Regions from separate parts of the Franconibacter daqui genome, predicted to be linked through region 1. Evidence: predicted binding sites of a transcription regulator. Region 1 holds the regulator's gene; the other holds the start of a gene.
The links. Region 1 encodes Fur, which represses iron uptake genes when iron is present. Its sites were predicted from a motif close to ATAATAATGAGAACNACTATCAA; they were not measured.
Positions count from the first base shown of each region.

Region 2: exbB (tol-pal system-associated acyl-CoA thioesterase) is a predicted target of Fur. The motif match lies at 7,298-7,320, and genes of this name have one in related genera.

Region 1 covers NZ_BMKJ01000001.1:458,666-470,094, forward strand. The annotation lists gene nagE (N-acetylglucosamine-specific PTS transporter subunit IIBC) at 117-2,153, shown strand; gene glnS (glutamine--tRNA ligase) at 2,330-3,997, shown strand; gene chiP (chitoporin ChiP) at 4,383-5,780, shown strand; gene IEX01_RS02215 (beta-N-acetylhexosaminidase) at 5,830-8,478, shown strand; gene IEX01_RS02220 (helix-turn-helix domain-containing protein) at 8,534-9,145, opposite strand; gene fur (ferric iron uptake transcriptional regulator) at 9,481-9,927, opposite strand; gene fldA (flavodoxin FldA) at 10,227-10,757, opposite strand; gene ybfE (LexA regulated protein) at 10,913-11,194, opposite strand; gene ybfF (esterase) at 11,324-11,429, opposite strand, start outside.
Region 2 covers NZ_BMKJ01000002.1:194,369-205,797, reverse strand. The annotation lists gene yghX (YghX family hydrolase) at 1-324, opposite strand, end outside; gene IEX01_RS10305 (aldo/keto reductase) at 503-1,543, shown strand; gene IEX01_RS10300 (TIGR00645 family protein) at 1,592-2,086, opposite strand; gene IEX01_RS10295 (ESA_00282 family adhesion-associated protein) at 2,160-2,660, opposite strand; gene IEX01_RS10290 (hypothetical protein) at 2,765-3,166, shown strand; partial or broken gene IEX01_RS10285 (cytoplasmic protein) at 3,172-3,582, shown strand; gene IEX01_RS10280 (SDR family oxidoreductase) at 3,932-4,828, shown strand; gene IEX01_RS10275 (SDR family oxidoreductase) at 5,046-5,942, shown strand; gene exbD (TonB system transport protein ExbD) at 6,073-6,495, opposite strand; gene exbB (tol-pal system-associated acyl-CoA thioesterase) at 6,502-7,236, opposite strand; gene metC (cystathionine beta-lyase) at 7,480-8,667, shown strand; gene yghB (DedA family general envelope maintenance protein YghB) at 8,792-9,445, shown strand; gene IEX01_RS10250 (AraC family transcriptional regulator) at 9,480-10,394, opposite strand; gene yqhD (alcohol dehydrogenase) at 10,589-11,429, shown strand, end outside.

The sequences.
Region 1 (11,429 bases):
ATTAATTTTTCACACACTCCACAGGTGAAGTGAAGCGTCGCCGCTTAATCAGGGTGGGTCGTATTATAAAAACACTGCTTTGACGAGCCTCATCGGGGCCTCATAGGGGGAATAAAGTGAGTATTCTAGGTTATTTGCAAAACGTAGGCCGGGCGCTGATGGTGCCCGTGGCTACGCTGCCTGCCGCAGCAATTTTGATGGGGGTAGGGTACTGGATTGACCCTACCGGTTGGGGTGGAAGCAACGCGCTGGCCGCGTTTTTTATCCAGTCCGGTTCCGCAATCATCGACAATATGGGCGTGCTGTTCGCGGTCGGTGTAGCGTATGGCATGTCTAAAGATAAAGACGGCGCGGCTGCGCTGGCCGGCTTTGTCGGATTCCTCGTTTTAACTACGCTCTGCTCGCCTGCGGCTGTCGCCATGATCCAGAAAATCCCGGCGGACCAGGTGCCAGCGGCGTTTGGCAAAATCAAAAACCAGTTTGTTGGCATTATGGTCGGCATTATCGCGGCCGAACTGTATAACCGTTTCAGCGCCGTCGAACTGCCCAAAGCGCTTTCGTTCTTCAGCGGTCGCCGCCTGGTGCCGATTCTGACTTCATTTGTGATGATCGTGGTCGCTTTCATCATGATGTACATCTGGCCGGTGGTGTTTGATGGCCTGGTGAACTTCGGCGAGCATATCCAGAAACTCGGTTCTGTTGGCGCAGGCGTTTACGCTTTCTTCAACCGTCTGCTTATCCCGGTTGGCCTGCACCACGCGCTGAACTCCGTGTTCTGGTTCGACGTAGCCGGTATTAACGACATCCCGAATTTCCTTGGCGGCGCGCAGTCTATCGAAGCCGGGAAGGCGGTTGTCGGCATTACCGGCCGCTATCAGGCGGGCTTCTTCCCGATCATGATGTTTGGTCTGCCAGGCGCGGCGCTGGCGATTTACCACTGCGCACGTCCGGAAAACAAGGCTAAAGTGCTGGGTATTATGATGGCGGGCGCGTTTGCGGCCTTCTTCACTGGCATCACTGAACCGCTGGAGTTCTCCTTCATGTTCGTAGCGCCGGTGCTTTATGTGCTGCACGCCATTCTGACCGGTATCTCCGTGTTCATCGCGGCGACCATGCACTGGATTGCTGGCTTCGGCTTTAGCGCCGGGCTTGTGGATATGGTGCTTTCTTCACGTAACCCGCTGGCCACGCACTGGTACATGCTGATCCCGCAGGGTCTGGTGTTCTTCGTTATTTATTACCTGGTGTTCCGCTTTACCATCACCAAATTCAATCTGATGACGCCGGGCCGTGAACTGGCTGTAGCCGGAAGCGAAGAAGACGGCGAAGATGTTAACGTCAGCGGCAATAAAGACCAGGATGTCACCGGTCTTGCGCGTCAGTATGTCGCGGCTATCGGCGGCTCTGATAACCTCACTGGCATTGACGCCTGCATTACGCGTTTACGTTTGACCGTAAAAGACTCCGCTCAGGTTAACGAAGTGCTGGCGAAACGCCTTGGCGCAACGGGCGTGATTCGCCTGAATAAAACCAGCGTGCAGATTATCGTGGGCTTTATGGCAGAAAAAATCGCGAACGCGATGAAAACGGTCGGCGCCGTGCCAGCCTCCGCCCCGGCTGCAGCCAGCGCGTCTGTAGCGCCTGCTGCAGGGGTTAAACCGCAGGTTGTTCCGCAGGCCGCTACCGCCGCCACGGTTGCTGAACTGCTCTCTCCGGTGACTGGCGAGGTTGTTGCGCTGGAACAGGTGCCGGATGAAGCGTTCGCCAGCAAAGCGGTAGGGGATGGCGTGGCGGTGAAGCCGACGGAGAAAACCGTTGTTTCCCCGGCTGCCGGCACCATCGTGAAGATTTTCAATACCAACCACGCGTTTTGCCTGGAAACAGAAAAAGGCGCGGAGATTGTTGTTCATATGGGCATCGACACCGTAGCGCTGAACGGCCAGGGCTTTAAACGTCTGGTGGAAGAGGGCGCTGAAGTGGCCGCCGGCCAGCCGGTGCTGGAAATGGATCTCGATTTCCTCAATACCCATGCCCGTTCAATGATTAGCCCGGTCGTATGCAGCAATATCGACGACTTCGGCGGTCTGGTCATTAAAGCTCAGGGGCAGGTTGTTGCAGGCGAGACGCCGCTTTATGAGATTAAAGGCAAGTAACGCTGTTGGGTTTTAGGGTGCCTCAAGCGGCGGGGAAATTCCTCGCCGCTTTTTTTGTTGTAAAAATCTACGCTACCGCAGGGAGGCGCCTATTTTCTTCAACTAAAGGTTGTTTCCCGACCCTGCTTATAAGATCATGCTGCGTTAACTGATGTTTACGCTTTGAGGAATCTACGATGAGTGAGGCTGAAGCCCGCCCGACTAACTTTATCCGCCAGATCATCGATGAAGATTTGGCCAGTGGTAAGCACACTACCATCTGCACCCGTTTTCCGCCGGAGCCGAACGGCTATCTGCATATCGGACACGCAAAATCTATCTGCCTGAACTTCGGCATCGCCCAGGATTACCAGGGGCAGTGCAATCTGCGTTTCGACGATACCAACCCGGTTAAAGAAGACATCGAATACGTCGAGTCCATCAAAAACGACGTGCAGTGGCTGGGCTTTCACTGGTCGGGCGATGTGCGCTATTCCTCTGATTACTTTGATCAGCTGCACCACTATGCGATCGAACTGATTAATAAAGGCCTTGCTTACGTTGATGAGCTTTCGCCGGAGCAGATCCGCGAGTACCGCGGCACGCTGACGCAGCCGGGCAAAAACAGCCCGTACCGCGATCGCAGCGTGGAAGAGAACCTGGCGCTGTTTGAGAAAATGCGCAACGGCGAATTCGCCGAAGGCACCGCTTGCCTGCGTGCGAAAATCGATATGGCTTCGCCGTTCATTGTCATGCGCGACCCGGTGCTGTACCGCATTAAATTCGCTGAACACCATCAAACCGGCAACAAGTGGTGCATCTATCCGATGTACGACTTTACCCACTGCATTTCCGATGCGCTGGAAGGCATTACCCATTCGCTGTGTACGCTGGAATTCCAGGATAACCGCCGTCTCTATGACTGGGTACTGGATAACATCACTATTCCTGTGCACCCGCGCCAGTACGAGTTTTCGCGTCTTAACCTTGAATACGCGGTGATGTCCAAGCGTAAGCTTAATCTGCTGGTGACCGACAAGATTGTGGAAGGCTGGGACGATCCGCGCATGCCGACCATTTCTGGCCTGCGCCGTCGCGGCTATACCGCTGCTGCTATTCGCGAGTTCTGCAAACGTATCGGCGTAACCAAGCAGGATAACACCGTCGAGATGGCGGCGCTGGAAGCCTGTATCCGTGAAGATCTTAACGAAAACGCGCCGCGCGCGATGGCCGTTATCGATCCCGTTAAGCTGGTGATTGAGAACTACCCGCAGGGCCAGACTGAACAGGTCGCCATGCCGAACCATCCGAACAAACCGGAAATGGGCAGCCGCGACGTGCCGTTCTCTGGCGAAATCTGGATCGATCGCGCCGATTTCCGTGAAGAGGCCAACAAGCAGTACAAGCGCCTGGTGCTCGGTAAAGAAGTACGCCTGCGCAACGCCTACGTCATTAAAGCTGAGCGTGTTGAAAAAGACGCGGAAGGCAACATCACCACCATCTACTGCTCTTACGATGCCGATACGCTAAGTAAAGATCCGGCGGATGGCCGCAAAGTGAAAGGCGTTATCCACTGGGTTAGCGCACAGCACGCGCTGCCGGTAGAAATCCGTCTTTACGACCGCCTATTTAGCGTGGCGAACCCGGGCGGAGCGGACGATTTTCTCTCGACCATCAACCCGGATTCACTGGTTATCAAGCAGGGTTTTGCGGAACCGAGTCTGAAAGAGGCTGAAGTGGGTAAGGCATACCAGTTTGAGCGCGAAGGTTACTTCTGCCTCGACAGCCGCCACACGTCAGCCGATAAGCTGGTCTTTAACCGCACGGTAGGGCTTCGCGATACCTGGGCTAAAATCGGCGAATAAGTCGAACTGCAAAATAAAACGCCGCGCAATGCGGCGTTTTTCATTTCCGCAGCGCTGATTCGACTTTTTATTAAAAAAGAAGAGGAAAGTTTTCCTGATTATAATCCTTATAAATTAATCGAAATAAATTCATAGTAACCATCAATATAAATTGTGGCGATACAAAGCGTTAATAAAATAAGTTGTTGCATAAGGCGTTTATTTTAATAAAAAGAACGAGAGCGTTTATTTGTGCTTGATGTCATATTTTGACAATGCTGTGCAAACAAGATATTGATAATTAATGTCGTGAAAAATACTATTCAATAGCGTTAAAAAAATCATAAGTATGCATTTATTTTGCATGAAAGCTTTTTATAAAGTTATTATTGAGAAGGAATTTGATATGCCTCTTTTTTTAAAAAGGCGCAGGACGCGGCTATTATTACTGGCGAGCGTAAGCGCTTTATCTACTTTGAGTTTTACACCTGCTGTTTATTCCACTGGCTTTATTGATGATTCAACGCTGACGGGCGGCCTCTATTACTGGCAGCGAGAGCGAGACCGCAAAGATGTCGCAGAGGATAAATACAAAACTAACCTTTCTCATGCAACCTGGAACGGTAATCTTGATTTTTCGTCAGGGTATGCGGCAGATCTGTTCGGCGTCGATCTCGCGCTCTTTACGGCAATTGAAATGGCGGAAAATGGCGACAGCGCGCATCCAAATGAAATCGCCTTCTCATCCAGTAATAAAGCTTACGATGAAGACTGGTCCGGTGATAAAAGCGGAGTAAGCCTTTATAAAGCCGCCGCGAAATTTAAATATGGTCCTTTATGGGCGCGCGCCGGATATATCCAGCCCACCGGCCAAACGCTTCTGGCGCCGCACTGGAGCTTTATGCCTGGCACTTACCAGGGCGCGGAGGCAGGGGCCAGCGCGGACTACGGCGAGGCGGGCCTGCTCAGCTTCTCATATATGTGGAGCAACGCTTATAAAGCCCCGTGGCATCTTGAAATGGATAAATTTTACCAGAACGATAAAGCGACCCGCGTCGACTATCTCCATTCTTTAGGCGCGAAGTATGACTTCAAAAATAACTTTATTCTCGAAGCGGCCTTCGGCCAGGCGCAAGGTTACGTTGACCAATACTTTGCTAAAGCCAGCTATAAATTTGATATTGCGGGAAGCCCGCTCGCCGCCAGTTATCAATTCTACGGCGCCCGCGACAAAGTAAGCGACGGCTCAGGCAACGATATTTATGACGCCACGGCATGGCTGCAGGCGTTGACCTTTGGCTACAGGGTGGGGCCGGTTGATCTACGTCTGGAAGGCACCTGGGTGAAGGCCGACGGGCAACAGGGCTATTTTCTGCAACGCATGACGCCAACCTACGCCTCATCAAACGGTCGGCTGGATATCTGGTGGGATAACCGTTCTGACTTTAACGCTAACGGTGAAAAGGCGCTTTTCGTCGGCGCTATCTATGACCTTACCCACCTGAAGCTGGCGGGATGGTCTTTTGGCGCGTCTTACGTGTACGCCTGGGATGCTAAGCCCAGCTCCGCGCCGACCCGCGATGGTTATTACGATCCTGATTATCGTCTCAAGGAATCGGCTTACAGCCTCGATGCAATTTATACCTTCGTAGAAGGGCGCGCTAAAGGCGCCACGTTTAAGCTGCATTTCACGCAGTATGACAACCACTCCGCTATTCCCAGTTACGGCGGTGGCTACGGCAATATTTTTCAGGACGAACGCGACGTGAAATTGATGTTCATTGCGCCGTTCACCCTGTTCTGATGCTTCCCGCTTCATACTCATTAATGCTATCTCGCTCTGAGGGAACAAAATGAAGAGATTACAGCGTAGTGTTTTAGCGCTCGCTCTGGCCGGACTAATGAGCAGCGCCTGGGCAGACCAGGAACTGGCGAATAAACTGAGTCAGTTTACGCTCAATTATGCCGTGCAGGATAACCACGCACAGCAACACGGCGTGGACTGCGCGGCGCTCGGCGCCGACTGGGCCGCCTGCAGTAAAGCCGTTATCACCTTAACGAACCATGGCGATGCGCTAACCGACAGAAACTGGACTATCTGGTTTCACAGCATCCGGCAAATCCTGAAAGTGGAGAATGAACAGTTTAAGGTCACCCACGTCATGGGTGACCTGCATAAGCTTGAACCCACCGATAAGTTCACGGGCTTTCCGGCAAACCAGGCCGTCACTATCCCGATTATTAATGAGTACTGGCAGCTTTTTATTACCGACGTGCTCCCTCGCTGGTATGTCACCTCTGACGACAGTCGTCCCGTTATTATCGCCAACACCGACACAGAAGATCTGGCCCGGTTTGTCAGTCCGCTCGGTGAACAGTGGAGGCGTACGCCGGATGATAAAAATGTGTTGATGACCGCAGAGGCGCGCTATAACAAAAACAGCGATGTCGCTTTACCGGATGCTGCGGCGCTGCGAGGAGAGATTGTTCCTACCCCTAAAACGGTTACGGTGCATGCCGAAAATGTGGACTTAAGCCGCGGGGTCGTGCTCGACCTGGCTTCGCTTGCGCCAGCTTCCCGCGAGGCGGTGGCTTCGCGTTTCGCGCAGCTCGGCGTGAAAACCGGTCAGGGCTATCCGGTTAACACTCTCGTTGCGCCAGACGACTTTCAGAAACCGGAGGCGGTATCCGGCGCTTACCGTTTACAAATCAAGCCGCAGGAGACAATAGTGACGGGATACGACGCCGCTGGCGTCTTCTACGGTCTACAATCCCTGCTCTCACTGCTCCCGGCGCAAGGTAAGCCGCAAATCGCTACGCTTGAGGCGAGCGATGCGCCTCGCTTTAGCTGGCGCGCTATTCATCTGGACGTCGGACGCAATTTCCATTCAAAAGCGGCAGTGTTGCGTCTGCTGGATCAAATGGCCGCTTATAAACTCAACAAGTTTCATTTCCACCTGAGCGATGATGAAGGCTGGCGCCTGGAAATCCCCGGGCTGCCGGAACTGACCGAAACAGGGGCGAAACGCTGCCATGACCTCACTGAAAAACGCTGTCTTCTGCCGCAGTTGGGTTCGGGGCCCGAGAGTAATAACAACGGCAGCGGCTACTTCACGCGCGCTGATTATATTGAGATTGTGAAATACGCTGCTGCGCGGCACATCGAGGTTATCCCTGAAATTGATATGCCCGCGCATGCGAGGGCGGCGGTGGTATCAATGGAAGCGCGCTATGCCCGCTTAATGGAAGCGGGAAAAGCGCAGGAAGCAAACCATTACCGCCTGCTGGATCCCGCCGACACGTCAAACACGACAGGCGTACAGTATTACGATCGAACCGGTTATCTGAATCCTTGTCTCGCTTCGTCACGCAACTTCGTCGACAAAGTCATCTCTGAGGTTCAGTTGATGCATAAAGAGGCGGGGCAACCTTTAACCGTCTGGCACGCTGGCGGCGACGAGGCGAAGAATATCTACCTGGGAACAGGGTATACCGACAAGTCCCATCCGGAAGAGGGGAAGGGGATTATCGATCTGAGTAAACAAAATAAGCCGTGGGAAAAATCACCTGCGTGTAAAAAGCTGCTTGAACGGGGCGAGGTCGCGGACGTTGAACACCTTTCCAGCTACTTTGGCATTGAGATCAGCAAGCTGGTAAATGCGCACGGCATCAGCGTCATGCAGGCCTGGCAGGATGGGCTGAAAGATGCGAAAGACGCCAGCGCGTTCAGCACCCGTCAGGTTAATGTTAACTTCTGGGACACGCTGTTCTGGGGCGGCTTTGATACGGCAAACGACTGGGCGAATAAAGGTTTCAGGGTTATCGTCTCCAACCCTGACTATCTCTATCTGGATTTCCCCTATGAAGTCAACCCGGCGGAGAGCGGCTATTACTGGGGAACACGGTTCAGCGACGAGCGTAAAATCTTCAGCTTTGCGCCAGACAACCTGCCGCAGAATGCGGAAACTTCCGTCGATCGCGATGGCAATACCTTCAGTGCGAAATCTGACAAGCCCTGGCCGGGTGCGCTGGGCCTTTCCGCTCAGCTCTGGAGCGAAGTCGTTCGTACCGATAAGCAGATGGAGTACATGATCTACCCAAGGCTTATTGTTGTCGCTGAGCGCGCATGGCATCGCGCCGCCTGGGAGCAGGATTATCAGGCGGGTCGCGAGTATAAGGGCCAGGAAACGCAGTGGGTGGATAAAAAAGCCCTCGCCTCAGACTGGGCTCGCTTTGCAAGCCTTATAGGCCACCGGGAGCTGGCGAAACTGGACAAAGCGGGCATCCAGTATCGTTTGCCGGTGCCGGGCGCCAGAGTGGAAAAAGGCATACTGGAAATAAACACCAGCCTGCCGGGGCTGGCGGCAGAATACTCTACGGATAACGGTAAAAACTGGCTACGCTATGACAATAAGGCGCGACCACAGGTTGAGGGCGAAGTACTGATTCGCGCGGTAAGCCCGGATGGTCAACGCTACAGCCGTGTCGATAGCGTTAAATAGTCCCGTAAAAAAAAGCCCGCCTGATGGCGGGCTTTTTTTATCTTTCAGCAAAAGCTTACAGGCTTTCTGGCAGCGTACGCAGCGCGGTTAATTTTCCTTTACTTATTTCTACATAATTATCATGCCGCAACTGCGACAACGTTTTCATCACCATGCTGCGAGAAAGATTGGTTCGCTTAACGATATAATCGGCAACGTTAATCTTATTTCGCATAAATTCATCCATGGCGGCAAGCGTGACCAGATTACCTTTAATCATGAGGTAGCTATTATGCCCAAGCAATAATTCTTCGCGATGGCAGAGTAAGTCGATGTTCCAGGCCAGTACCTTATATAACTGTGGTTGGCACTGATGATTCTCTATTTCACTCAGAAATTTATCAAAAGGAATGAGCTGATAGTGGCACTCAGCATCGGCCTGAATTCTGAAATAATTTTTATTATTAAGATTACGCGCAACGCCCAGAATAGACGGGGCGCTACATTTTTCAATCAGTAATCTGTCACTTTTACGCAATACGGAAAAAAGGCCGCCGCGAATAATGCAAACAAAGCCTTCACGCGTTGGAATAGACGTATTTTTTTCTGCGCGATACCAGTTGCCATAACCATTAAAGATATCGGACAGGCGATAAATTTCGGCAAGGGGTTTCTGAGGTATTACCATAACGGCGACCTTTGTATAAGTATATTATTGGAATAAATAACGAGGGGCTATTCTAATAGAGTTGATTTTTTTACTGCAAGACAGGCCAATGACGTTGTAAGCCTGAATGGGGCGCTTGAGGGGGGTAACTGATTGAATGGTAAAATAATTTACTTTTTCTGAAAATAAAAAGTAAGAAAAAGATAAGATAAAATAAGTTCTTGACCAGTATATTAAAATAGCAAGCATCAAAAAAATGGATTATTAGCGTCGCGCCTGCCTGATAAAGGTGTAAAAAAAGCCGACATACTATGTCGGCTTATTAACAAAAAGCAAAAACGGAACGCTATTTTCGCTTACTTTGTGTCGTGCGCGTGCTCGTTTTCGCGGCAGTCGCCATCGGCACAGTGGCCATAGAGATAGAGGCTATGGTTAGTCAAACGAATGCCATGGCGAGAAGCGATTTCACGCTGACGCGCTTCGATAGAGTCGTCGCTAAACTCGATAACTTTGCCGCAGTCGAGGCAGATCAGGTGGTCATGATGATGCTGTTGAGTCAGTTCGAAAACGGATTTGCCGCCTTCAAAGTTATGACGCGTAACGATACCCGCGTCGTCAAACTGATTCAGCACACGGTAAACGGTCGCGAGACCAATCTCTTCGCCCATGTCAATGAGGCGCTTGTATAAGTCTTCCGCACTGACATGATGGTTTACTGGCTCCTGCAACACTTCAAGGATTTTCAGTCGAGGAAGCGTGACTTTCAGGCCAGCCTTCTTTAATGCGGTGTTATTGTCAGTCATGCGGAATCTGTCCTGTTGCTAAACGGTGTGCTCCGGAGAGCTTAAGATCGGATGCGCTGAAGATGAATGCGACTCATTATAGAACTGACAGGACCAAATGAAAACCGCAAGCGTCCAGCAATAGTGCTTTTCAAAACGTGGCGAGCGCGGCGCTTGCCGTCTCGTTACCCGATAATCCAGAAGGGTATTGTACAGATATGCGGATGAAAGTTAAAAATTTGTAGCAATCATTTTTATCGCTTTTATCTATCAATGAAGCTAAAACGGCGATAAAAAATACATTTATCGCCGTTTCACGATTAGGCGTTAATGATTTCCTGCAGATGCAGCTCTTCAGAAACTTGCTTAACCCATTTTTCGACGCGTTCAGCGGTCAGTTCCGGCTGACGATCTTCATCAATGGCAAGGCCAACGAAGTGATCGTCATCGGCAAGACCTTTAGAGGCTTCAAAGTGATAACCTTCCGTCGGCCAGTGACCCACAATAGTGGCGCCGCGCGGTTCAATAATGTCGCGAATGGTGCCGAGCGCGTCGCAGAAGTATTCCGCGTAGTCTTCCTGATCGCCGCAGCCGAAGAGCGCGACCAGCTTGCCATTGAAGTCAATCTCTTCAAGGGTCGGGAAGAAATCATCCCAGTCGCACTGCGCTTCGCCGTAGTACCAGGTCGGGATGCCAAGCAGCAGGATATCGAAACCTTCCAGATCTTCTTTGCTGCTCTTGGCAATATCGTGCACTTCAGCAACGTCTTTCCCGAGCTGTTTCTGAATAACTTTTGCGATATTTTCGGTGTTGCCGGTGTCGCTGCCGAAAAAAATGCCTACGATTGCCATGAGAAAAATAACCTCTTGAATCCTAATGATATGGTAGTGGCGAAATGCCCACAGATAGGGCAATAATAGCAGAACAGAGAAGAGGGCGGAAACAGCTATCACGGTGGGGTGCACACTCTGACACATTTCCATACAAGAAAAAGGGTTTTAAGGCCTTAGCTATTCAGCGCCTTGAGCTGCGCCAACAAAATTTCTTCAATCAATTCGCTGCGACTCATGTTGCGCGCCTGCGCCAGCTGCGTCAGGGCGTCAACCGCTTCCGCGTTAAGTTTTAACTCTACACGTTTAAGCCCGCGAACTTTGTCGCGCTTGAGCTGGTTCCGTTTGTTGATGCGCAACTGTTCGTCACGCGACAGCGGATTGGTTTTCGGGCGACCCGGGCGACGCTCGTCCGCGAACAGATCTAATGTCGTACGGTCCGTTTGTTCTTTGGCCATGATTTGACTACTGACAGGGGAAACAGGCTGCCGGAGCGGATGCCCGGGTGTCATTCAGCGCGCCATCATACATCAGGGAACGAGGCGCGCCAACGCGTTAGCGGCATGTTAGCGCCAGTCGCCTTGTTTTTAATCAGTTTCCAGGAAGCGACGAATGGCGCGCAATACGGCTTCGGGCTTTTCGGCATGCACCCAGTGCCCGGCGCCGGCAATGACATGCGCTCGCGCCGCAGGG
Region 2 (11,429 bases), on a different contig from region 1:
GCGATTTTCGTGCACCACCACCACGGCGGGCGCTTTGCCGTTTGCCTTCTTCGGCAACACCAGATAGCCGCGCACCTGCCCGTGGCCGTTGGGCGATGGGTAGTGAATATACTGCGGATAAATATCCGGGTCGGTGAACTCCACCTGCTGGGCCAGGGCGTAGTTGGGTTTGAGCAGGTCGAACAACGCCAGCGCCGTCATGCCGCCGACGGCATATTTCGCCGCCAGCTGCAAAAATTCACGCTTGGTGATTTTGCCGTGGGCGTAGTAGTCGTAGTAATCGAGCAGTTGCTGGGGAAAATCTTTGGCGGTCAGGCGGGTCATGGGCGCTCCCTTCTTTCAGTGCGATTCGGCCCTATAAGCGAAGCACATGCGCAGGAAATTACCTAAAGACGCGGCGCATTATCAGCCAAATGTATGATGCCGCGCGCTTGTCCTCTCCCGGCGACTCGCTAATATAGAAACAACGTTTCAAATAATAACTCTGGAAGAAGGAGAAACCATGCCGTACCTTGCCGACCCTGCCCGCTACGAGCGGATGCAATACCGTTTTTGCGGCCGCAGCGGGCTGCAACTGCCTGCGCTGTCGCTTGGCCTGTGGCACAGCTTCGGCCACGGCAGCACGCTGGATTCCCAGCGCGCGTTGCTGCATAAAGCGTTTGACCTGGGCATTACCCATTTCGACCTCGCCAACAACTACGGCCCACCGCCCGGCAGCGCGGAAGAGAATTTCGGCCGCCTGCTGAAAACCGACTTCGCGCCCTATCGCGATGAGCTGATTATCTCCACCAAAGCGGGTTACGACATGTGGCCGGGCCCCTACGGCGCCGGCGGGTCGCGTAAATACTTGCTGGCAAGCCTCGACCAGAGCCTGCAACGCCTGGGGCTGGGCTATGTCGATATTTTCTACTCGCACCGCGTTGATGAAAGCACGCCGATGGAAGAGACCGCCGCCGCCCTGGCGCAGGCGGTGCAGAGCGGCAAGGCGCTCTATGTCGGCATCTCCTCTTATTCGCCGGAACGTACGCAAAAGATGGCGGAGCTGCTGCGCGAATGGAAAGTGCCGCTGCTGATCCACCAACCTTCCTATAACTTGCTGAACCGTTGGGTGGATAAAAGCGGGCTGCTGGAGACGCTTGAGCGCAACGGCGCGGGCTGCATCGCCTTCACCCCGCTGGCGCAGGGGCTGCTGACCGGTAAATACCTCAACGGCATTCCGCAAGGGTCGCGCATGCAGTATGAAGGCAAAAAAGCGCGCGGCCTGACGGAAAACATGCTGACGGAGCAGAACCTCAACAGCCTGCGGCTGCTGAACGAGATGGCGCAGCGCCGCGGTCAGAGCATGGCGCAGATGGCGCTCAGCTGGCTCTTAAAAGATGCGCGCGTCACCTCGGTGCTGATTGGCGCAAGCCGCCCCGAGCAAATTGAAGAGAATGTGCAGGCGCTGGCGAACCTGTCGTTCAGCGCTGAGGAGCTTGCGAAAATCGACGAACATGTCGCCGACGGCGAGCTGAACCTCTGGCAGGCGTCGTCGGATAAATAAACGCAGGCTGCGCATAAAAAAACCCACGGTGCGGGCCGTGGGTTTTGCTTAGTGGTCGTGGCGCGTGAGCTTGTCGAGATAGCCCATCACGAAGGCGGAGAGCACGAAGGTGAGGTGGATAATGACATACCACATCAGCTTATTGTCCGGCACGTTTTTGGCATCCATAAACACCCGCAGCAGGTGAATGGAAGAGATAGCAACAATCGACGCCGCCACTTTGTTCTTCAGCGAGGTGGCGTCCATTTTGCCAAGCCAGTTCAGCTTCTCTTTATGGTCGGCGATATCCAGCTGTGAAACGAAGTTCTCATAGCCGGAGAACATCACCATCACCAGCAGCCCGCCAACCAGCGTCATGTCCACCAGCGACAGCAGCATCAGAATGAGATCGGCCTCCGCCATGGTGAGCACATTGGGCAGAACGTGGAAAATTTCCTGGAAGAACTTGACGGTCAGCGCCAGCAAGGCCAGGGATAAACCGAAATAGACCGGGGCGAGAAGCCAGCGAGAGGCGTACATTGCGTTTTCTAAAAAGCGTTCCATAGCGTCCTGGAAGTTAACCCAAAGACGCTAAGTATAACGCAGAAAGGTTGACGGCTGGCAACCACGCCCGCCGCTACACGTCGGACAGGGAGACCTGTGGACGTTGATACTGCGGCCAGACGATGGCGACCAGCGCCGGATAGGCCTCAATGCTAAACTCATGGAAACAATGACGTAAATTCAACACTTCGATATCGGAAAACATCACCAGCTCGCCATTCAGACAGCGTTTTTTTAAATTATCGTAATATTTATACACCGCGGAATTAAGATTGCTGCACCGACGCTGCGCCTCAAATAAACCTGGCGTTGCGTTAAGTTCTTCAAAACTCATTTTTTTAATGGTGGCGTTAATAAAGTCGCTATATTCATGATTGACACGCCAATACCAGCCCGGCGTAATGGCGTTAAGCAATACGGAGAAATGTTCCTCACCCTTTTGTCGGTTTTGCGGCGAGGATGGGTTCGCGGCTTCACTGTTTTCGGTAGTATTGCGCTCACTCTCTTTCATTAATAAAAGAACGACGCATAAAAGTAACAGCAAGGTGATGACACAATAAAAAATAGTGCTCATGCGCAGGCTCCGTTTTCTTTGATTTTAATTTTGCGGCATGTTATTGTCAACGCAAACCGCCCTGCCTTCTAATTTACCTTTCTGAAATTAAAGGAAATATTATTATGTTGCCCGACAATATTGTGCCGGCGCGCTATCATATTCCCACTCCTGAGACGCAGCCGGCGACTGATGAAAGCAGTGAAAATTTAACTAAAGGAAAGCCAACGCTCGCCGATTACGAAAGTGATATTTTAACCAGTAAATCACGAGCCGGGCAAAGCGGCAACATGCTGCTTGAAGAACATGATCGCCATATAAAAGAACGCCTGTTCTGTGTGGTTAAAATCGAAACTTTCGCTAAAGTATTGAACGGCCTGGTCGAAGATAAAACCATAAACGCGGAAGAACTGGCGGAACTGATTGCGGCGAAAACGGCGCACATCAATGAAGCGGGTAATAAAATTTGGCTTAATCTCATCACCAGGGAAAAAGCGACGCCGCTATTTTATCAGTTCGAGGATTAACGGGCGTGGCCGAAATAACCAATAACGATATTTATTTCGCTTTAGATAAACAGGTTGAACAGAAATTTATCTTAAGTCAGAACCAGCAGGCGTTAATATATGCCCGTGACCAGGCTATCGCCGAGTATACGCGAGCCATGGTGACGATTCCCTCCGCGCTGGTGCACCTTAAGTGGCAAAATCGCCGTGAAATTTATCCGCTGCGGGTTAAAGAAGAGGTATACGGCGCAGTGCTGCTGGAGATTATTAACCGCTATCCCGAGTTGAAATCGCAAATTATGGTGCAGTTAGAGGAGAATTATCAGCAGATTAAGGCGCAGGAAGCCTCGACGCTGATGTTAAGCCGAACGCTCGCCGAAGGCACCTGCAAAACCTCCACGGTTAAACCCACCGCGCCCGCCAGCGCAACGCCGCCAGCCGCCGCGATTACGCCGCAAACGGTGGTCGCGCAGCCCGTTGTTCCTTCACACGCTGAACCCGCCGCGCCTGAAGCGATGCCGCCTGCGAACGTAGAGCCTGCCCCTCAGGCGCCCTGGAGCGCCACCTATTCAAAACCGGTTGTCGCGCCGCCGCGGGTTGCGCCAGTTCCCCCGTCAAAGCCGTAACCTCTGCTGAAAGCCCTTTCTTTCCGCTCTTAAGCGGCGGCTTCTCTTTTCTGAAGACACGCGTCAGCCTGACGAATAACCGGAATATCCCGAGAATTTTCGACAGCGCAGCAGAAGACACTACCCTTAAGAGGTGTCTTTTAAACAGAGGAGCGATCTAATGGCAAACGATCAGACGAAAATTCAGGACCCTACCACCCAGTTCTTCACCGGCGAATATCCTAAACAAACGCAGCCCGCGCCGGGCGTGCAGGCAAAAATGGATCCGGTGCCGGATTGCGGTGAGCAGAGTTACGTCGGAAGCGGACGCCTTAAAGGTCGCAAGGCCCTGGTTACTGGCGGTGATTCAGGTATCGGACGCGCCGCCGCCATCGCCTACGCGCGTGAAGGCGCGGATGTGGTCATCAACTATCTGCCTGCCGAGCAGGAAGATGCTGAAGCGGTGAAAAAGCTGATTGAGGAAGCCGGTCGTAAGGCGGTGTTGATCCCGGGCGATTTAACCGATGAACAGTTTGCCCGCGATCTGGTGCGTCGCGCCATTCAGGAACTGGGCGGGCTGGACATTCTGGCGCTGGTCGCCGGTAAGCAAACCGCTGTCGAGCAGATTTCCGAGCTGACCAGCGAGCAGTTCCAGAAAACTTACGCGACCAACGTTTTCGCGCTGTTCTGGATTACCCAGGAGGCTATCCCGCACCTGAAACCGGGCGCCAGCATTATCACCACCTCCTCCATTCAGGCTTACCAGCCAAGCCCGCACCTGCTCGATTACGCCTCCACTAAGGCGGCTATTCTGAACTACAGCCGCGGCCTTGCGAAGCAAGTGGCGGAAAAAGGCATTCGCGTGAACATCGTGGCGCCGGGCCCCATCTGGACGCCGCTGCAAATTTGCGGCGGTCAGCCGCAGGAGAAAATCCCGCAGTTCGGCCAGCAGACGCCGATGAAGCGCGCCGGTCAGCCTGCGGAACTGGCGCCGATTTATGTTTATCTGGCAAGCCAGGAATCAAGCTACGTGACCGCCGAAGTGCACGGCGTAACCGGTGGCGAGCACCTGAGCTAACACCTGAAAACCCGCGCTGCCCTGCAGCCGGGTAACGGTTCAACATAAAGGGGGCGGCAGGCCCCTTTTTTCATTAACGCGCCGCAAAATCCTCCTTAGAATAAACGTCTGGCTTAAGCGACACCTAAATAATAATAACCCACCAATGCTATCTACCTCAGAATAACACACTACCCTTAAGAGGACGTTTTTAAACTCGGAGAAGTGGAGACACCGTATGCCTAATGACCAGACGCAGATTCAGGATCCCGCCACGCAATACTTCAACGGCGACTATCCGAACCAGGAGCAGCCCCCGCCGGGCCTGCAATCCAAAATGAGTCCCGTGCCGGACTGCGGCGAGAAAACCTATGTGGGGCGGGAAAGATTAACGGGCCGTAAAGCGCTGGTGACCGGGGGCGATTCCGGCATCGGGCGCGCCGCCGCCATCGCCTTCGCCCGGGAAGGGGCGGACGTGGCGATAAACTATCTGCCTGAAGAGCAGGAAGATGCCGACCAGGTCAAAGCGCTGATTGAGCAAGCAGGCCGCAGGGCGATACTGATCCCCGGCGATATCTGTGAGGAAGCGTTTGCCCGCGAGCTGGTGCAGCGCGCGGTTCAGGAACTGGGCGGGCTTGATATTATGGCGCTGGTGGCAGGCAAGCAGACCGCCGTCACCCGTATTGCGGACCTGACCAGCGAGCAGTTCCAGCGCACCTACGCCACTAACGTTTTCGCCCTGTTCTGGATAACCCAGGAGGCGATCCCGCACCTGAAACCGGGCGCCAGCATTATCACCACCTCTTCTATTGAAGCCTACCAGCCGAACCCCAACCTGCTGGATTACGCCTCGACCAAGGCGGCTATCATGAATTACAGCCGCGGGCTGGCGAAGCAGGTGGCGGAGAAAGGCATTCGCGTGAACATTGTCGCGCCCGGCCCCATCTGGACGGTGTTGCAGGTGACTGGCGGGCAGACTCAGGAGGTGATACCCAGCTTCGGCCAGCCGACGCCGATGAAGCGCGCCGGCCAGCCTGCGGAAGTGGCGCCGGTTTATGTTTATCTGGCAAGCCAGGAATCAAGCTACGTGACCGCTGAAGTGCACGGCGTGACGGGCGGTTATCATTGCGGCTAAGCGATATCACGAACATGGCGGCAGGCGCAGCGCCACCCACCAGATAACGCTGTCCGCGCTCAAACCCCACCGCCAAAAGCGCCCATAAAAAAAGCGCGACATTCGCCGCGCCTTTTCATTTTTCACACGATTACTTCTTCGTGACTTCCTGGCCTACCAGGCCAATCTTCAGATATCCCGCCTGATGCAGCGTATCCATCACGTTCATCATCGTTTCGTAATCCACGGTTTTATCCGCGCGGAAAAAGACGGTGGTATCTTTCTTGCCGGCGGTGGCCGCGTTCAGCGCAGTAATCATGGTGTCTTTCGTCACCTGATCGTTGCCGAGATACATGGTCTTATCCGCTTTTACTGACAGATAAACCGGTTTTTCAGGGCGCGGCTGCGGCTGACTGGTGGAGGCGGGCAGGTTCACCTTCACATCCACCGTGGCAAGCGGCGCGGCTACCATGAAGATAATCAGCAGCACCAGCATCACGTCGATAAACGGCGTGACGTTGATTTCGTGCATTTCGCCGTTATCGTCGAGGTTTTCGTTAAGACGCATCGCCATGGGGCATTAACCTACGCGCAGTTTCTGAGCCGGACGCACCGGATGAGCCTGTGAACTGGCGCCTAAGTCCAGGTCGCGGCTTTGCAGCAGCAGCACCTGCGCGGCGACGTCGCCGAGGGTAGCTTTATAGCTGCCGATCATGCGGGCGAAGATGTTGTAAATGACCACCGCCGGAATAGCGGCGACAAGACCAATCGCCGTGGCGAGCAGCGCTTCGGCGATACCTGGCGCCACAACGGCGAGGTTGGTGGTCTGCGACTGGGCGATACCGATAAAGCTGTTCATAATGCCCCACACGGTGCCGAACAGGCCGATAAACGGCGAAATCGCGCCGATGGTTGCAAGATAACCGTTGCCGCGGCCCATGTGACGCCCAACGGCCGCCACGCGGCGCTCCAGGCGAAAACCGGTACGCTCTTTAATGCCTTCGTTATCTTCACTGCCTGCGGAAAGCTCCAGCTCGTTTTGCGCTTCGTTAATCAGCTGCTGGCTGAGGCTTTTTTTGTGGAAGGAGGCCGCCATTTCTGAGGCGTCGTTCAGGGAGCGGGCGGCAGCCAGTTGCTGCTGCTCGCGCTTGAGGCGGCGCTTTTGGCTCAGCAGCTCTGCGCTTTTGCTGAAGAAAATAGCCCAGGTAACCACTGACGCCAGAATCAGGCCGATCATGACAATCTTTACCACGATATCGGCGTGATGATACATCCCCCAGACGGAAAGGTCCGTCTGCATCAAATTATTTCCCACTCTTCATCTCCAGGACGAAAAAACACCAAAACTGTCGTAATAATACCAAAACGACGTCGAATTGATAGTAGTTCTCATTAGTATTTACAGAATGCCCTGGCGAAGGGAAAATTTCTTTGCGCTCACGCAGTAAAGCAGGCCCGATGGTGATTTTTCCGCTTTTTTTACTGTCGGACGAAACAGCGGCGATGAACCGTGGTAACGTATGTTTAGACATCCAGACGTATAAACAGGGTAAGCCACATGACAGAAAAGCACATCGAGACGACGCTGATAAACGCCGGGCGCGGTAAGCGTTACACGCAGGGATCGGTAAACAGCGTTATCCAGCGCGCCTCGTCGCTGGTTTTTGAGAGCGTGGAAGCCAAGAAGCACGCTGCGGCGAACCGCGCTAAGGGCGAGCTATTCTATGGTCGTCGCGGCACCCTCACCCACTTCTCTCTGCAAGAAGCGATGTGCGAACTGGAAGGCGGCGCGGGGTGCGCGCTGTTTCCCTGCGGCGCGGCGGCTGTCGCCAATACGCTTCTCGCGTTTGTCGAGCAAGGCGACCACGTGCTGCTGACCAATAGCGCCTACGAGCCCACTCAGGATTTTTGCACCAAAATCCTCGGCAAGCTTGGCGTCGCCACCAGCTGGTTCGACCCGCTGATTGGCGCGGATATCGCCACGCTTATTCAGCCCAACACCCGCGTGGTGTTTCTGGAATCGCCCGGCTCCATCACCATGGAAGTGCATGATGTCCCTGCGATTGTTGAGGCGGTGCGTCGCGTCGCGCCGCAAGCCATCATCATGATCGACAACACCTGGGCTGCCGGCATTCTTTTCCGCGCGCTCGACTTCGGCGTTGATATCTCCATTCAGGCGGGCACCAAGTATCTGATTGGCCACTCCGACGGCATGGTGGGCACCGCGGTGGCTAATGAGCGCTGCTGGCCGCAGCTTCGTGAAAACGCCTACCTGATGGGCCAGATGCTGGATGCCGATACCGCTTATATGACCAGCCGCGGCCTGCGTACCCTTGGCGTGCGTCTGCGCCAGCATGAGGAAAGCAGTCTGAAAATTGCCGAATGGCTCTCGCAGCATCCGCAGGTGGCGCGCGTGAATCATCCGGCGCTGCCGGGCAGCAAAGGCCATGAGTTCTGGAAGCGGGACTTTACCGGCAGCAGCGGCCTCTTCTCATTCATTCTTAAAAAGCGCCTGAACGAGACGGAATTTGCGAGCTACCTCGACAATTTCCACTATTTCAGCATGGCCTATTCCTGGGGAGGCTATGAATCGCTTATTCTAGCCAACCAGCCGGAAGAGATAGCCGCGCTCCGCCCCGCAGGCGGCGTGGATTTCACCGGCACGCTGGTGCGGGTGCATATAGGTCTGGAAAACGTCGACGATCTCATCGCCGATCTGGAAGCCGGTTTCCAGCGTATTGCATAACATTTCTCAATCAATGTGGACACCCAGGCTGACGGAATTTCCGGCGTTTAATACGCCTGCATCAAGATGTTGCGGGCGTTTGCGAGTACAATAAGACGACACAGGCTGTTCCACAGGATTATTCATGGCTGTTATACAAAATATTATCGCTGCGCTCTGGCAACACGATTTTGCCGCGCTGGCGGACCCGCATATTGTCGGCGTTGTCTGGTTCGTGATGTTTGCGACCTTGTTTCTGGAAAATGGCCTGCTGCCGGCCTCTTTCCTGCCGGGTGACAGCCTGCTGCTGCTGGCGGGCGCGATGATAGCCAAAGGCGTGATGGATTTTGTCCCCACCATGATTATCCTCACCTCCGCCGCCAGCCTCGGCTGCTGGCTAAGCTATGTGCAGGGGCGCTGGCTGGGCAATACGCGGCTGGTGAAAGGGTGGCTTGCGCAGTTGCCGCAAAAATATCATCAGCGGGCCACCTGCATGTTCGACCGCCATGGCCTGCTGGCGCTGTTGATTGGCCGCTTTCTCGCGTTTGTGCGCACGCTGCTGCCCACCATGGCGGGCATCTCCGGCCTTTCTAACCGCCGTTTTCAGCTTTTCAACTGGCTGAGCGCTCTGCTGTGGGTCGGTGTGGTAACGAGCCTCGGCTATGCGCTGAGCATGATCCCTTTCGTGAAGCGCCATGAAGACGAAGTGATGACGTTCCTGATGGTGCTGCCCATCGTGCTGCTGGTCGTCGGCCTGCTCAGCGCCGTGATAGTGGTGCTGAAGAAACGCGCCGCCTGATGTTCCCGCCCCGCCTCACCGCGCGGGGCACTGCTTAACGGGGCGGCAGCTCCAGCCCCGGCGACAGCCGCATCCGTGCAATATCCTCCCCCGGCGTTACGCCGAAGTAGCGCTTAAACTCCCGGCTGAACTGGGAGGCGCTTTCATATCCGACCCGCAGCGCCGCCGCGCTCGCCTTCATGCCGTCGTGCAGCATCAGCATTCGCGCCTTATGAAGCCGGAAGGTTTTGATGTACTGCAACGGCGACGTGCTGGTTACCGCTTTGAAGTTATGATGAAACGCTGACACGCTCATGTTCGCCTCCGCCGCCAGCTGATCGACCGAAAGCGTTTCGGTGTACTGCGATTCAATGCGCCGGAGCACGCGGCTTATCAGGCTAAAGTGCGTCTGGCGGCTTATCAGCGCCAGCAGCGCGCCGCCGCGCGGCCCCATCAGCACGTGGTAGAGGATTTCGCGAATAATCTGTTTGCCGAGAATGCGGGCGTCGAGCGGATGTTCAAGCACATCCAGCAGCCGTTCAGCCGCACAGAGGATTTCGTCAGAAAGGGTGGCGGAATTAATGCCGCTGGACGACGAAGCCGGACGAAAACGCTCATCCTCGCCAATCTCCATCACCAGCTCCTGCAGCTGTAAAAGATCAACGTTAATGCGCAGCCCGGCAAGCGGCGCCTGCGGCGTGGCGAAGGTTTCGCATTCAAAAGGCAGCGGCACCGTCAGCAGCAGGTACTCGTTAGCGTCGTAGCGGAAAACGCGGTTATTGAGATAACCCGTTTTGTGGCCGGAAAAGAGAAATATGACGCCCGGCTGATACATCACCGGCGTGCGCGGATGCGGCTCAGTGCCATAGAGTAAACGCACCTCTGAAGCCAGACCATCCGGAATAGCATCTTTAAATTTCAATAGTTTAATTTTCTCCGCCAGTTGCTGGCAGATTGCCTGACGATTCATTTCGCGCTGCTCCGCTTCTCTTTTTCAGCGCTGACAGTGTGCGTAAAAATCGCCGTTTTCTCCAGAGCCCAGGAGGAACAGGCAAGACAAAGGCAGAAATGAGCATTGAGCGCGCGGCCCGCCGGGGCGGACAATAACCGTCATCAGGCTGCGCCTTGCCGCCACTTCTTTACCTGTTAAGAGGGTATCTGCTAATGAATAATTTTAATCTCCATACGCCCACCCGTATTTTGTTTGGTAAAAACGCCATCGCCGACCTGCCCGCGCAGATCCCGGCAGACAGCCGCGTGCTGATTACCTGGGGCGGCGGCAGTGTGAAAAAGACCGGCGTGCTGGACCAGGTTTACCAGGCGCTGGCGGGCGTTGACGTGCTGGAATTCGGCGGCATCGAGCCGAACCCGACCTATGAAACGCTGATGAAAGCGGTGGACATAGTGCGTAAAGAAAACGTGACGTTTCTGCTGGCGGTCGGCGGTGGCTCCGTGCTGGACGGCACCAAGTTTATCGCGGCGGCGGCCCGCTATCCGGCGGAGCTCGACCCGTGGCATATCCTGCAAACTTATGGCCGCGATATCAACGCCGCTGTGCCGATGGGCTCCGTGCTGACGCTGCCCGCCACCGGCTCCGAATCTAACCAGGGGGCGGTTATCTCCCGTCGCGCCACAGGCGACAAGCAGGCGTTTAAATCGCCTTTTGTGCAGCCGGTCTTCGCGATTCTCGACCCGGTTTACACCTATACCCTGCCGCCGCGCCAGGTGGCGAACGGCGTGGTGGACGCGTTTGTTCACACCATCGAGCAGTACCTGACCTACCCGGTTAATGCGAAGGTGCAGGATCGCTTCGCCGAAGGGCTACTGCTGACCCTGATTGAAGAAGGCCCGAAAGCGCTTAAAGAGCCGGAAAATTATGACGTGCGCGCCAACGTGATGTGGGCGGCGACCATGGCGCTGAACGGCCTGATTGGCGCAGGCGTGCCGCAGGACTGGGCGACCCATATGCTCGGCCATGAGCTGACCGCCATGCATGGCCTCGACC